4 regions of the Chryseobacterium fluminis genome follow, and region 4 is predicted to be linked to each of the others. Evidence: riboswitches for the same ligand, from Rfam matches in the RefSeq annotation. Region 4 holds a riboswitch; each other region holds the start of a gene.

What was found. Region 4 has a riboswitch for cobalamin ahead of ODZ84_RS16000 (TonB-dependent receptor plug domain-containing protein). Riboswitches for the same ligand answer to the same signal wherever they lie in the genome.
Region 1: another riboswitch for cobalamin. It lies ahead of metE (5-methyltetrahydropteroyltriglutamate--homocysteine S-methyltransferase); the one in region 4 lies ahead of ODZ84_RS16000 (TonB-dependent receptor plug domain-containing protein).
Region 2: another riboswitch for cobalamin. It lies ahead of ODZ84_RS08405 (TonB-dependent receptor plug domain-containing protein); the one in region 4 lies ahead of ODZ84_RS16000 (TonB-dependent receptor plug domain-containing protein).
Region 3: another riboswitch for cobalamin. It lies ahead of ODZ84_RS07915 (acyl-CoA thioesterase); the one in region 4 lies ahead of ODZ84_RS16000 (TonB-dependent receptor plug domain-containing protein).

The regions. Positions count from the first base shown of each region.
Region 1 covers NZ_CP111121.1:5,005,933-5,008,982, reverse strand. The annotation lists gene ODZ84_RS22785 (Lrp/AsnC family transcriptional regulator) at 642-1,103, opposite strand; cobalamin riboswitch at 1,305-1,489, shown strand; gene metE (5-methyltetrahydropteroyltriglutamate--homocysteine S-methyltransferase) at 1,663-3,050, shown strand, end outside.
Region 2 covers NZ_CP111121.1:1,891,492-1,894,541, reverse strand. The annotation lists gene ODZ84_RS08405 (TonB-dependent receptor plug domain-containing protein) at 1-1,742, opposite strand, end outside; cobalamin riboswitch at 1,776-1,953, opposite strand; gene ODZ84_RS08400 (cytidine deaminase) at 2,011-2,493, opposite strand; gene ODZ84_RS08395 (NADH:flavin oxidoreductase/NADH oxidase) at 2,596-3,050, shown strand, end outside.
Region 3 covers NZ_CP111121.1:1,792,743-1,795,792, forward strand. The annotation lists gene ODZ84_RS07905 (ATP-binding cassette domain-containing protein) at 1-251, shown strand, start outside; gene ODZ84_RS07910 (hypothetical protein) at 282-1,082, shown strand; cobalamin riboswitch at 1,156-1,340, shown strand; gene ODZ84_RS07915 (acyl-CoA thioesterase) at 1,451-1,834, shown strand; gene ODZ84_RS07920 (WG repeat-containing protein) at 1,928-3,050, opposite strand, start outside.
Region 4 covers NZ_CP111121.1:3,499,342-3,502,391, forward strand. The annotation lists gene ODZ84_RS15990 (cytochrome-c peroxidase) at 1-480, shown strand, start outside; gene ODZ84_RS15995 (transporter) at 491-1,432, shown strand; cobalamin riboswitch at 1,614-1,799, shown strand; gene ODZ84_RS16000 (TonB-dependent receptor plug domain-containing protein) at 1,911-3,050, shown strand, end outside.

The DNA of each region.
Region 1 (3,050 bases), 1.5 Mb from region 4:
CTTAATATTTAATGGAATCTTTGATTCCGCACAGAATTACATTGTTATCAGTATTTTTTATTTTCTTACCGAATCCATATTCCATTTCGCATTTAATTCCATCGCCATTTAAATGGAATCAAATATTATTCTTTTTTCGATTAACATATTTTTCTTGTAGAATTTTAGTTCAATCCTGATAATCAAAAAATTCCTTTTTTTTCATTAAAATCAAATTTAGTTTTCCAATATTTTTCTATTAGAACATATTATAAGTGTAGGTATTTTTCTTTTTATATAAGGATTAAATGTAGTTTCGCCACTACAATTTATATAGAACTAGTATATGATAAACAAATATTTCACCAGTATTCCATTTTTTAACATCTTATATTTAATATGGTCCTGATTATTTTTTTCTCCTGTGTAATTTCTATTCAATCCCTGATTATTTAGACCATTGAACGCAATTCTATTTTTATAGTAAATACTTTTTCTTGAGATTTTTATTGTAAAAGTATTTGCTGGAAGTGATAAAAAATATTCTATTATGCCGATATACCGAGTGAAACTTAAAAAGCCGCGTTTAGCAAATCAACAATCCAAATCTATTTTTTGATCATTCTTTGAAACTTGTTTCAATATATTACTACCTGAAGATATCACATATTCAGACCATGTGAATTTTTCACTTCGGCCATAACAAATGTACTGTGTGTACTTCCAATAGCATCTACACAACCTAATGTATTGAATACAAAGTCCTGATAGTGTTTCATATCTTTAGCCTGCACTTTTAAAAAGAAGTCATAATCACCCGAAATATTGTAGCATTCTACTATTTCATCAATTTTCAAAATTTGCTTTACAAAATCATTTCCAACAGATTTATCATGAATTTTTAATTTGATTTGACAAAGAACCGTAAAACCACGGTTAAGCTTCTCAGCATTGAGAATAGCAGCATATTTCTTTATATATCCTTCATTTTCCAGCCTTTTTACTCTCTCAAAAGCAGGAGATAAGGAAAGACTGATTTCTCTCGCGAGCTCTTTAACTGTTAATTTAGCATTGTTCTGTAACAGCTTAAGCAGCTTAAGATCTTTGTCATCAATATTTTCCACAGTATATTTTTCTTTAAAAAGTAAAACCCATCCAAATATACAGTAATTATTTCTGTATAGTGACAATATATAAAGTATTTTTTTTCTATTTAGTTAAACACTACCCTATTTTTATTCTTTATATTTATTTTTGTCCCAAAATATAATCTAAGTAACAACAGCAATGTTATCGATTATTTTAAGTTGTTAGTTCTTTATATACTTCATCAAACGGTAAAAGGTTTTACTTAAGGTAAATTAATAGGGAATCGTGTGGAAATCACGAGCTGTCGCGCAACTGTAAGTAACACACCAGAAGTTTCTGTCTTTATATATCCACTGCCAAAGCGGGAAGGATCACAGAAATTGTTACAAGTCAGGAGACCTGCCTTTACTAAATTGACAATGCTTTCGCGATCTGAAGTTTTTGGTCAGACAGATGATATATTTTTATAGTACAATTCTATGATCGGAGTTGTGCAATTTACATATGTCATTATTTTTCCGGAAATTTAATATTCGCAGGCAATACGAAGCATTCAAAGAGCTTTAAAATTAAGTTTAATTTAAAAAGCAAAAAATGCAAACACACATTCTGGGCTACCCGCGAATTGGCAGCAAAAGAGAACTCAAAAAAGCCTGTGAACAGTATTGGTCAGGCAAAATTCTTCTAGAGGAACTTCTTCAAACCGGAAGCAACCTCCGTAATCAAAACTGGAATATCCAAAAAGAAGCTGGAATTGATTTGATCCCATGTAACGATTTTTCTTATTATGATCATGTTCTGGATATGACTTTGACGGTTGGGGCTATTCCTATACGTTATCACGAAGTTATCATGAAGGAGAATAGTACGGAATTGGACCTTTACTTTGCAATGGCAAGAGGTTACCAAAAAGAAGGACTGGATATCACCGCCATGGAAATGACAAAGTGGTTTGATACGAATTACCATTATATTGTTCCGGAATTCATTAAAAATCAAAAATTCAGACTAAATTCAAATAAGATATTCAATGAATTTGCTGATGCAAAACAGGCAGGAATCATCGCTAAGCCAGTGATTATAGGGCCAATTTCCTATCTTCTTTTAGGTAAAGAAAAAGAGCCGGGATTTGATAAACTGGATCTGGCAGAAAATCTTCTACCTGTTTATATAGAAATTTTGGAAAAACTTCAGGAGCAGGAAGCTAAATGTATTCAGTTTGACGAACCGTTTTTAGTTTTGGATTTAACTGAAAAAACAAAAGAAAAATACAAATGGGTTTATGGTGAAATCAGAAAGAAATTCCCGAAGTTGAAATTCATTATTGCAACTTATTTTGACGGATTGAAAGATAATCTTTCTCTTGCTGTTTCACTTCCTGTAAATGTTCTGCACGTAGATTTAGTTAGAAACCCGAAGCAGTTGGATGAAATATTAAACACAATTCCTGAAACATTAGACCTTTCACTGGGAATTGTCGATGGAAGAAACATATGGAAAAGCGATTATGAAAAGTCACTGTATTACATCAAAAAGTGTATTGAAAAATTAGGTTCCGAAAGAGTTTTTATAGCGCCATCATGCTCTTTACTTCACTCCCCTTGTGATTTGGACTTTGAAACCAATCTAAATCCCGAAATTAAAAATTGGTTGGCTTTTGCTAAACAAAAAGTGGACGAAGTGGTAAAATTAAAGGAATTGGCAAATGAAAATCCCACCAATAAATCACTGATGGAATTTGCAGAAAATAAAGAATCCCTTTCCAGCAGAAAAATGTCTCCCTTAATTCATAATGAAGTAGTAAAGCAAAGGGTAAATGCAGTAACAGAGACAGATGCAAAAAGAAAAAATTCATTCAGACTCCGTAAAGCAGCACAGCAGAAAGTTTTACAACTACCATTATTTCCTACCACCACTATAGGTTCATTTCCGCAGACAACAGAGGTAAGAGCTTGGAGAGCCAAATTCAAAAAAGGAGAACT
Region 2 (3,050 bases), 1.6 Mb from region 4:
CCAAGAGTGTATTTTTTTGAAAGAGTTCCGGAAATCCCTGCATTTAAAATAAAATAAGGATCCAGCGCATCACTTCTTTTTTCATCACTCGTGGTATAGGTAAGTCCGTTAAAAACGCCCTGGGCATATATTTTTAAAAAGCCATAGTGATAATCGATATTTCCGACAGCTTTATGAAGCGGAACATACATTCTCTGCATGCCGGTGTCTTTATCGATTGATTTTGAGTAAGTATAGCCGGCATTCAATATCAGTGCATGTTTTCCGAAGTTGTAATGATAGCTGAACTGAGATTCCACACCGTAAGATTCCGCTCTTCTTACATTAAAAGCCGACCAATAGCCATATGGAGTAGGAAGCCAACTGATAAGATCTTTAACGTACATATAATACGGGCTAACCACTAATTTAAAATTTCCGAATGTGAACTCATGATCCATATCCGCCTGGACAGAAGTTTCCGGCCGTAGATCCAGGTTCCCGCCGGGCTGCCAGTAGAGATCATTAAATGAGGGATATCTGAAATTCCGGGACATGTTGACCCCTACATGATACCATGCTAGGGCATCCCATTTTCCGGCAAAGGAATATAAGATAGGGGCGCTGATATCTTCCACAAAATCCTTCTTGATTCCTGCTTCAAAACGAAGATCCCGGGTTGGGAAATATCTTAACAAGCCGGCCAGGGAACCGATATTTCTGCTCACGTCCTTAATTCCGGATTCATAGCCTTCAGCTTTATTTACCTGAAATTCCCCGATCACATTGACATTGATCTTTGAGGTGATGAAATAATTGAGATCATTTTTAAAAATATAGTTTTTCCCTTCAGCACCACTGCTTTTAAGCTTATCAATATCTCCGAAATACTGGAAATTATCTTCTGTATACGCTGCTTTTAAACTATTTGAAAAATGAGATTTATTAATATCCCAGGATAATAAACTTCTTAACGTCTGCGCTTTATATTTGGTCTTGGAGTCATTCTTAAGAAAAATAGGGTAGTGCTGCGAAGCATCAAATAGCTGGCTCTGCCAGGATAGCGTCTGATGTTTGGTAATTTTATAAGACACTCCGGTATTAAATCCAGTATTGTAGTACCTTCCGTTTCTGTTGATGTAGCCTTCTTCCGTCACTTTAGATTCCGGAACCGCATACTCATTCTGGCTGATGGAATAGTTACCGGAAACCTTAAAACTGAACCGGTCATTACTGAAAGAAGCCTTTAAAAAATTGTTGTAGGTATCAAATGAAGCCACCTCAGAGAAAAGACTTCCGTGAAATCCTTTATTAAAATCCAGCGTATTGTTCAGATGAATACTTCCTCCGATAGCACCACTTCCGTAAATCACACTTCCGCCACCCGCTTTTACCTCCAACTGATCATATCCGAATAATGAAGTATTATTAACGTCTGCCTGACCTAAAAACGTAGAGTTGATATTAATCCCATTCCAGACAAAAGCAGTCTGCTGAGCCGTACTTCCTCTGAAAGAGGGTGATGACACCGCTCCCCGTCCGTTCTCTTTGATGTAAATAGAAGACTGATAGCGTAAGAGATCAGAAAGACTGGTAGAATTTTTCTCTATATCTTTTGGGGTGAGGGTATTTACTTTATGAAAAAGTTTAACCCTGCTCATCTGGCTGTCGAAAACATAAATGGTATCAACGGTTTTCTCCTGGGCACAAAGAAAACTTCCATACGATGAAAAAATAAGCAGTAAAGACCTTTTTATATCCATTATTTTCACTTTTCCTCCGAAAGCAATTTATTTAAGTTATCATTCTTTTTGGCAGGTCTCCTGACTTTCGCTATTCTACACCTTCCCGTTGACACAGTGGTTTACTGTAGAAAATTCTTTTTGCGATTTACAGTTGCGGGGACAGTTTGGGAGTTTCACCCAATTCCCTATTATTTCCAATATCCTGGAAACCAAAATTTTTGCAAAGATAAGTTTTTAACCCGAGTTGCAATATGTTTAATCAGTACTTCTTGATCAGACTTTAAGCCTATAAAAACGTTGCATCAAAATAAAACGGCAGCAGATCTTTGATAGAATGTACTTTTACCACCTCATCATTCATGCTGGAGAAATACAGATCAATATTTTCGTTCTGCTTGGTTTCATACTCTATCAGACTTTGCCTGCATGCTCCACAAGGAGGAATAGGCGGATTTTTTTCGTCAGATTCCTTGGGGCCGCCTACAATGAAGATCTTCTTTACTTTTACATCCGGAAAATTCGCTGCTACCCAGAATAAGGTTGTCCTTTCTGCACATAACCCTGAAGGATAGGCGGCATTTTCCTGATTGTTACCCGAATAGATTTCTCCGTTTTCAAGAAGGACAGAGCAGCCTACGAGAAAGTTGGAGTAAGGGGCATAAGCATTTTCGCGGGCCTGCTTTGCTCTATCGAATAATTTTTTTTCAACATCACTTAGTTCGCTGCTATTCTTAAAGTGTTCGTAACTGATTTGAGCTTCTTTTTTCATATATTGTGGATTAAAAAAGGGGCGTAAAAATACCTATTTTAAATAAGGTAGGCAATATTATTTTATGCTACAGGATTTTAACAAAAAATATTCAGTTAAAAAATGTTATATACTCCAATACAATTCAGAAATGTAGAGTTGAAAAACCGTTGGGTAATGTCTCCGATGTGTATGTATTCATGTGAAAACGGTCTGGCCAATGACTTCCATTTTGTTCATTACGGAAGCAGGTCTCAGGGCGGAACGGGTTTGCTTATTGTAGAAGCTACAGGCGTAGAACCCAAAGGCAGAATTACCAATCACTGTATGGGAATCTGGACAGATGAGCAGGCAGAGAAACTGCAGAAAATTGTCGAATTTGTACACCAGAATTCGGACAGTAAAATCGGAATCCAGCTGGCACACGCCGGAAGAAAAGGTTCGACGTGGAATAATATTCAGATTCCGGTTGAAGAAGGCTGGGAAACGGTGGCACCAAGCCCTATTCCTTACCATCCCACAGAAAGAATTCCGCATGCTCTTACGGCTGAAGAAATCAGAGCGCAGGTTCAGCATTT
Region 3 (3,050 bases), 1.7 Mb from region 4:
TGATCTACTCTGATTCAAAGTTTATTCTGCTTGATGAGCCTTTCAGCGCTTTATCTCCTAAGATGACGGACGAAATTCAAAGGCATATTCGCCGACAATCTGAGAAAAAGGGAATTATTATTTCCGATCACCATTATCAGGAAGTTCTGGATATTTCGGATGATATTTATTTACTTTCGGATACTTTTTTAAAACAAATTAAAGATTTAAAGGAATTACAACAGTATAATTATCTGCCGAAAAGCATTTAATTTATATATTTGAAGACCGAAAAATTTTTCATGATGATTTCCGTACACAAAGCTTTTTATATATCCGTTTTCAGTCTGTTCTCTTTGGGTTTTGCAAAAGGACAGAATAAAGTACCTTTTGGGGTGGTAAAAGCCGAGGAAGGATATGCTATGGTGCGCGTACCAATGGACAATTACCGAAAAATCATCGATAAAATCCGGATGAAGACGGGGGATGTATTTGTTTATGTAAAGCCGGCTCCGGGGGAAACCGAATGGATCTGGATTAAATATCCTGAAAAAGAAGATACTGAAAAGCCTTTTGTAAGATACGACAGCATTACGAAAGAAGGAATGGTGAATAAAAACCGCGTGGTTTTTGTAGATCAGCTGCCGCCTTTCACCCCATCGAAGTCTAAGAACGGAAAATCGCTTATTTTCACCGATGATACGAATCCAAAAATTCCGGGAAACCAAAGAACAAAGGTCATTATTGATATTTATCCGTCGTATGCAAAAATTAAAAAACAGGAAAAAGATGCCGACGGAAATATTGTTAAACTCGATAAGGTAAAGCCCTGGGGAATCGGTAAAGAGCTTCCCGAAGATTTAACCGAGATTAAATCTGTACGGGTACAGCAGCCGGGAAGAGGTTCTGTATTTGTAAGGGATGCCATTAAAAATATGTTTCAGCCCACTATGGATTTTAATAATGTCGGGGTAACAGCGATCGACAATGATCATATTTTTCTTTATATGACCAACGGGTCCGGTGAAAACAGATATACCACCATCTGGACGATAAAACAAGGCCGCGTAGAAAGCCAGATCATTTATAAAAACCTGGAATAATTACTCTTTTATTCCTTATTATCCTTATTTTTGCAGCCGAAAAGCAATTTCTGGCGGCTTTGCAGTCTCCAGAACATACTTTTCAGAAAATGGTTCTGCTTAACTGCAGATTAACAGGGAATCGTGTGAAAATCACGAACTGTCGCGCAACTGTAAGTAACTAATGTCTTTATCACAAGTCCACTGTTTCGTAAAGCGGGATGGGAAGGAGATGAGGATGTTACAAGTCAGGAGACCTGCCTTTTTCTTTAAACAAAAAACTTTCGCGATTTGAAGTTTATTGATCTGATAGAGGTGTCAGGAATTTCTGTTCCTGATCTTATTCTGTTGTTTTAATAAAGTTCATTTTGCATTAATTATAATGAAATATGACTACAGAAGAAAGAATTGAAGCATCTGAAACCCGAATTTTTAAGGCTGTTTTTCCAAACACGACCAATCATTATGATACGCTTTTCGGAGGTACCGCAATGCAGCTGATGGATGAGGTAGCGTTTATTACAGCGACCCGTTTTGCGAGAAAAAGAGTGGTTACCGTGAGTAGCGATAAAATAGACTTTAACAGACCCATTCCTGCCGGAACGATCGTTGAACTGATCGGACGGGTATCCCATGTCGGAAAAACGAGTATGAAAGTAAATGTAGAAATCTATACCGAACAGATGTACTCTTATGAACGGGAAAGAGCCATTGTCGGAGATTTTACTTTTGTCGCCATTGATGAATTTAAAAAGCCTATTCAGATTTTATAAAAAAAGCTCGGGCGGCCGACGGCCGCCCGAGTTCTTATTCTGAACTATTTTGTGGGTTTCGGCGGGCGAAGCCCGCTGAAACCCACAAAATAGTTAATTTTTAAAAAATTCTATTCCGTTTTCCCCGACAAAACCTCTCTTATGATCCTCAGTCACCACGTCAAAAAGGCCGAAGTTCCAGCGGTCGCTTACTCTGATAGGTCCTGCAGCTTTTACGTCTCTGTATTTAGGAGGGATAATGTCATAAACCGTGCTGAAAACGACAATGCCTTTCTTACCTTCTTTCTGTAAAATGTATACGTTATTTTTTACGTCAAAATAGATATTGTCATAGATGACTTCGGCCTTAATCTTTCTGCTGTTATTGATAATTCCGTATTTCCCGTCCTTTTTGACCTTCAGGGCAATCCCACCCTTATCATTGGAGAAAAAAGTCATTTCGTCATACACCGGTTCTGATATTATTTTACCGTCAACAGTACTGTAAGCTCCTATTTTCTTATCCTCTTCAACAAGAATCATCCCATTTCTTTTATAGGAAGTATCGACGAAATTGTACTTTTTATTCAGGACTCTGATTAGGCTGTCGACATCAATATTTGAGGCTACTTTATTTTTACCACCGATGGTATAGCTTCTTGAAGTACCGGAAGCGCTGGGAGGACCGGGACTTCCAAGACCATAGATATCTACATCAGAAAAAGTTATCCGTTCTGCTCCATCAATAGCTGTCCATTTAAAATCTTTAGTATCATTGTCTGCAGAAGGAACTACCCGATCGTATTGTACCGGAATCAGTATTTTTCCTTTACTGTTGATGAGGCCTGCTTTATGGTCTTTTTTAACGACGTAACTTCTGTTAAAAGACAGGAATATGTCATCATACAGGCAATCAATAATTTTTTTACCTTGATATACCAATCCCATTTTGGAATTTTTGAAGATATAGACATAGTCATTTTGATATTCATCCACCTTTACAGAATCCGCTGTTTCCTTATCCGGCAGAAATATTTTCCCTGCATGATCGGTAACGACAAAGCCTTTATCGGTCTTAAACACAAATCTGGAAGTGGGTGCAATACTGCTGTACACCATTTTTTTAAACTCAGAGGCAAAAGGTTTTACTTTAATGACGCCCAGTGTATCACTTAATCCCCATAATTTCCCGTCCCGATAAGGAATGGCAATTTCATTATTTTTCTGAGCGTATAAT
Region 4 (3,050 bases):
ACGATGATTTCTGCAGATGCTAAATATGACCGTGTAAAACAGGGAAAAGAAAATTTTACCTCAGAAGAAGCTCAGGGAATGGGTTTGTTTCAGCAGAAATGTGCCTCCTGTCACAGCGGACCCCTTTTTTCGGATGAAAGTTTCAGAAATACCGGGATGTATTACAATATGCAGTTCAAAGATGCCGGACGTTACCGCGTAACACTCGACCAAAGTGATTGGATGAAATTCCGGGTTCCAGGTCTGCGAAATGTGGAATATACGGCACCCTACATGCATGACGGAAGGTTCTATACGTTAAAAGCGGTGCTTGATTTTTACTCGGATAACGTTGAAGATAATCCTAATCTTGATTCTCAGCTAACGCAAAACGGACATGTCGGAATTGCGATGAATGCCCAGGAAAAACAATTCATTATTACCTTTTTGAAAACGTTGTCTGACAAGAACTTTATTAATGATCCAAAATTTGCGGAATAATTTATTGAACATGAAGAAGATATTTTTAATCATAAGCCTGACATTATTTCATGTAAGTCAGGCTGAAATTATCATTGACAGTCTCTATATTCCTGCGGTTTCTAATCCCATGCTTTTTGAGGATTGTGATGCCTGCGGATGTGCCGCAGGCAACGGGTCGTCCGGTTTTGAATCGTTACTCAATCCTCAGTTTATCGGGATTAAATATTTTGCCCAGCATTATAAGGCAAAAGAAAACCTATTTGTAAAAGATTTGACGCAGGACCAATATTTTAATACCATTCAGCTTTGGGGTAAAATTCCCTTGACGCAAAAACTGAGTATGTATGGAAGCCTGCCGTTTCATTTTCATGAAAAGCAGACCACGCAGGGAGATCTTACAATCCATGGAATCGGAGATCTGAACCTGATGGGAATTTATCAGCTCTTCAGTTCAAAAGATAATCTGCATCAGTTCAATGGAGGACTTGGGGTAAAAGTTCCGTTGGGAAAATTTGATGAAAAAGGCGTTTCGGGAGTCAATCCAAGTTTTCAGCTGGGAACAGGGAGTTGGGATTATCAGATGGTTTTGAATTATAAATTTCAAAAAAATAAACTGGCTCTTCTGGTGAATACAGATTATACCATAAAAACTGAAAACAAAAAGGATTACCGTTTCGGAAATCAATGGAACTATGCGACGACAGGATTTTATCAGATTCTGTCCGGTGACAAAACTCTTTTGTCCGGCAAAATAGGTTTGCAGGGAGAAGTTTACGATACAAACAGACAATTTGGCGAAGCATTGCCCAATACCGCAGGAAGTGCATTATACGGAAAGCTCGGATTTGAGGCTTCCTACGGAAAATTCAGTTTGGGAAGTGAGGTCATGCTTCCTGCATATTCCAATTTGGCAGGAGGAGATATTGAAGCAAGATCCCGATTTAGTATTTTCTTAAATTTTGGAATTTAGAAAGTGCTTTTGTTTCCCACAGATTACACAGATTTTTTTAATTATTAATTTAAAAAGCGAAAAATATACCTTATCATCTGTGAAAATCCGTGGAATCTGTGGGAAATTATAAAATTTATTTTTAAAGTATTTAATTGAAAATCATAGAATTAAATTAAATTTTTATTCTATGATTTATTTTCTATCTTTGCCGCAATCTGGTGAGCCGTAAAAAGCGCTTAAAAGGGAATCCGGTGAAAATCCGGAACAGACCCGCTGCTGTAAGCTCCACTAAACAAGTTTTTGAAGATGATATCCACTGTTATTTAATGGGAAGGATTTCAGAAACGGAGTAAGTCAGAAGACCTGCCAGAAGATTTAACGTTTGACGCTTTCGTGGAATAAAGCTTAGGACATCATTGATTTTGTGCAGTTTACAGCTGTGCTCAGTCGTTGTATTCTTATATCCATTGGCGTCATCATTATTCTAAATGAGCTAATGGTGACAACATTTTTTACATCTCAACTTCAGAAGGTTGTTTTCACAGTATTTGTGTTAACGGCTACCCTTATATTTTCACAATCGAAGAAAGATACGGTAAAGGAACAGACGATCATTCCTGTTCATATTAAAAAGAAAAATTTTAAAGAAATCCTTCCTGCACAGGTTTTATCGGGTGAACAGCTGGATCGATTGAATAGCCAGTCCGTTGCGGATGCCTTACGATATTTTGCCGGAATTCAGATCAAAGATTACGGTGGAATAGGAGGTTTGAAAACCATCAATATCCGAAGTATGGGAAGCCAGCATGTCGGTGTCTTTTACGACGGAATCCAAATCGGTAATGCACAAAACGGGATTGTGGATTTGGGAAGGTATTCGTTGGATGATCTTGAGGAAATTTCGTTGTATAACGGACAAAAGAGTGAAATTTTTCAACCTGCGAAAGATTTCGGTTCTTCGGGTTCTATTTACTTACAACCGAAAATTCCAAGTTTTAAAGGAAACAGAAAGACAAATTTGGTTGTTAAATTTAAGAATAGTTCGATTGATCTTTTTAATCCTTCTTTTCGTCTGGAACAGAAAATTTCTGATAAAATTTCAGCGAGCTTTAGTTCTGAATTTTTGCAGAGTGACGGAATTTACAAATTCAGGTATAAAAAGAAGTATCCTGACGGACAGGTTGCCAATGACACTATTGCTAAAAGATTTGATTCTGATATAAAATCGAAACGTTTTGAAACTTCGCTTAACGGAAAACTGAAAGACGGAGAATGGACGTTGAGAGGATACGGATATTTGTCTGATCGGGGAATTCCCGCAGCCATTGTAAACAATCGTTTCGGCAGTCGTGGACAGCGTTTGAGAGACGAGAATTATTTTGTTCAGGGAAGTTTAAGGAAAAAAATATTTCCAAAATTTGAAACTCAGCTTAAAGCAAAATTTGCTTACGATTATACTTTTTATTCAGACACTCTTTCTACGGAAACAGATTTTCCAGTTCGTAATATATATGTTCAGCGAGAGTTTTATGTTTCTTCTTCCAATGTTTATTCGATTACCAAAGATTGGGATGTAAGTGCGAGTGCAGATTTCCAGTTTAATAATCTGGATGCGAATTTGGTCAATTTTTCCTAT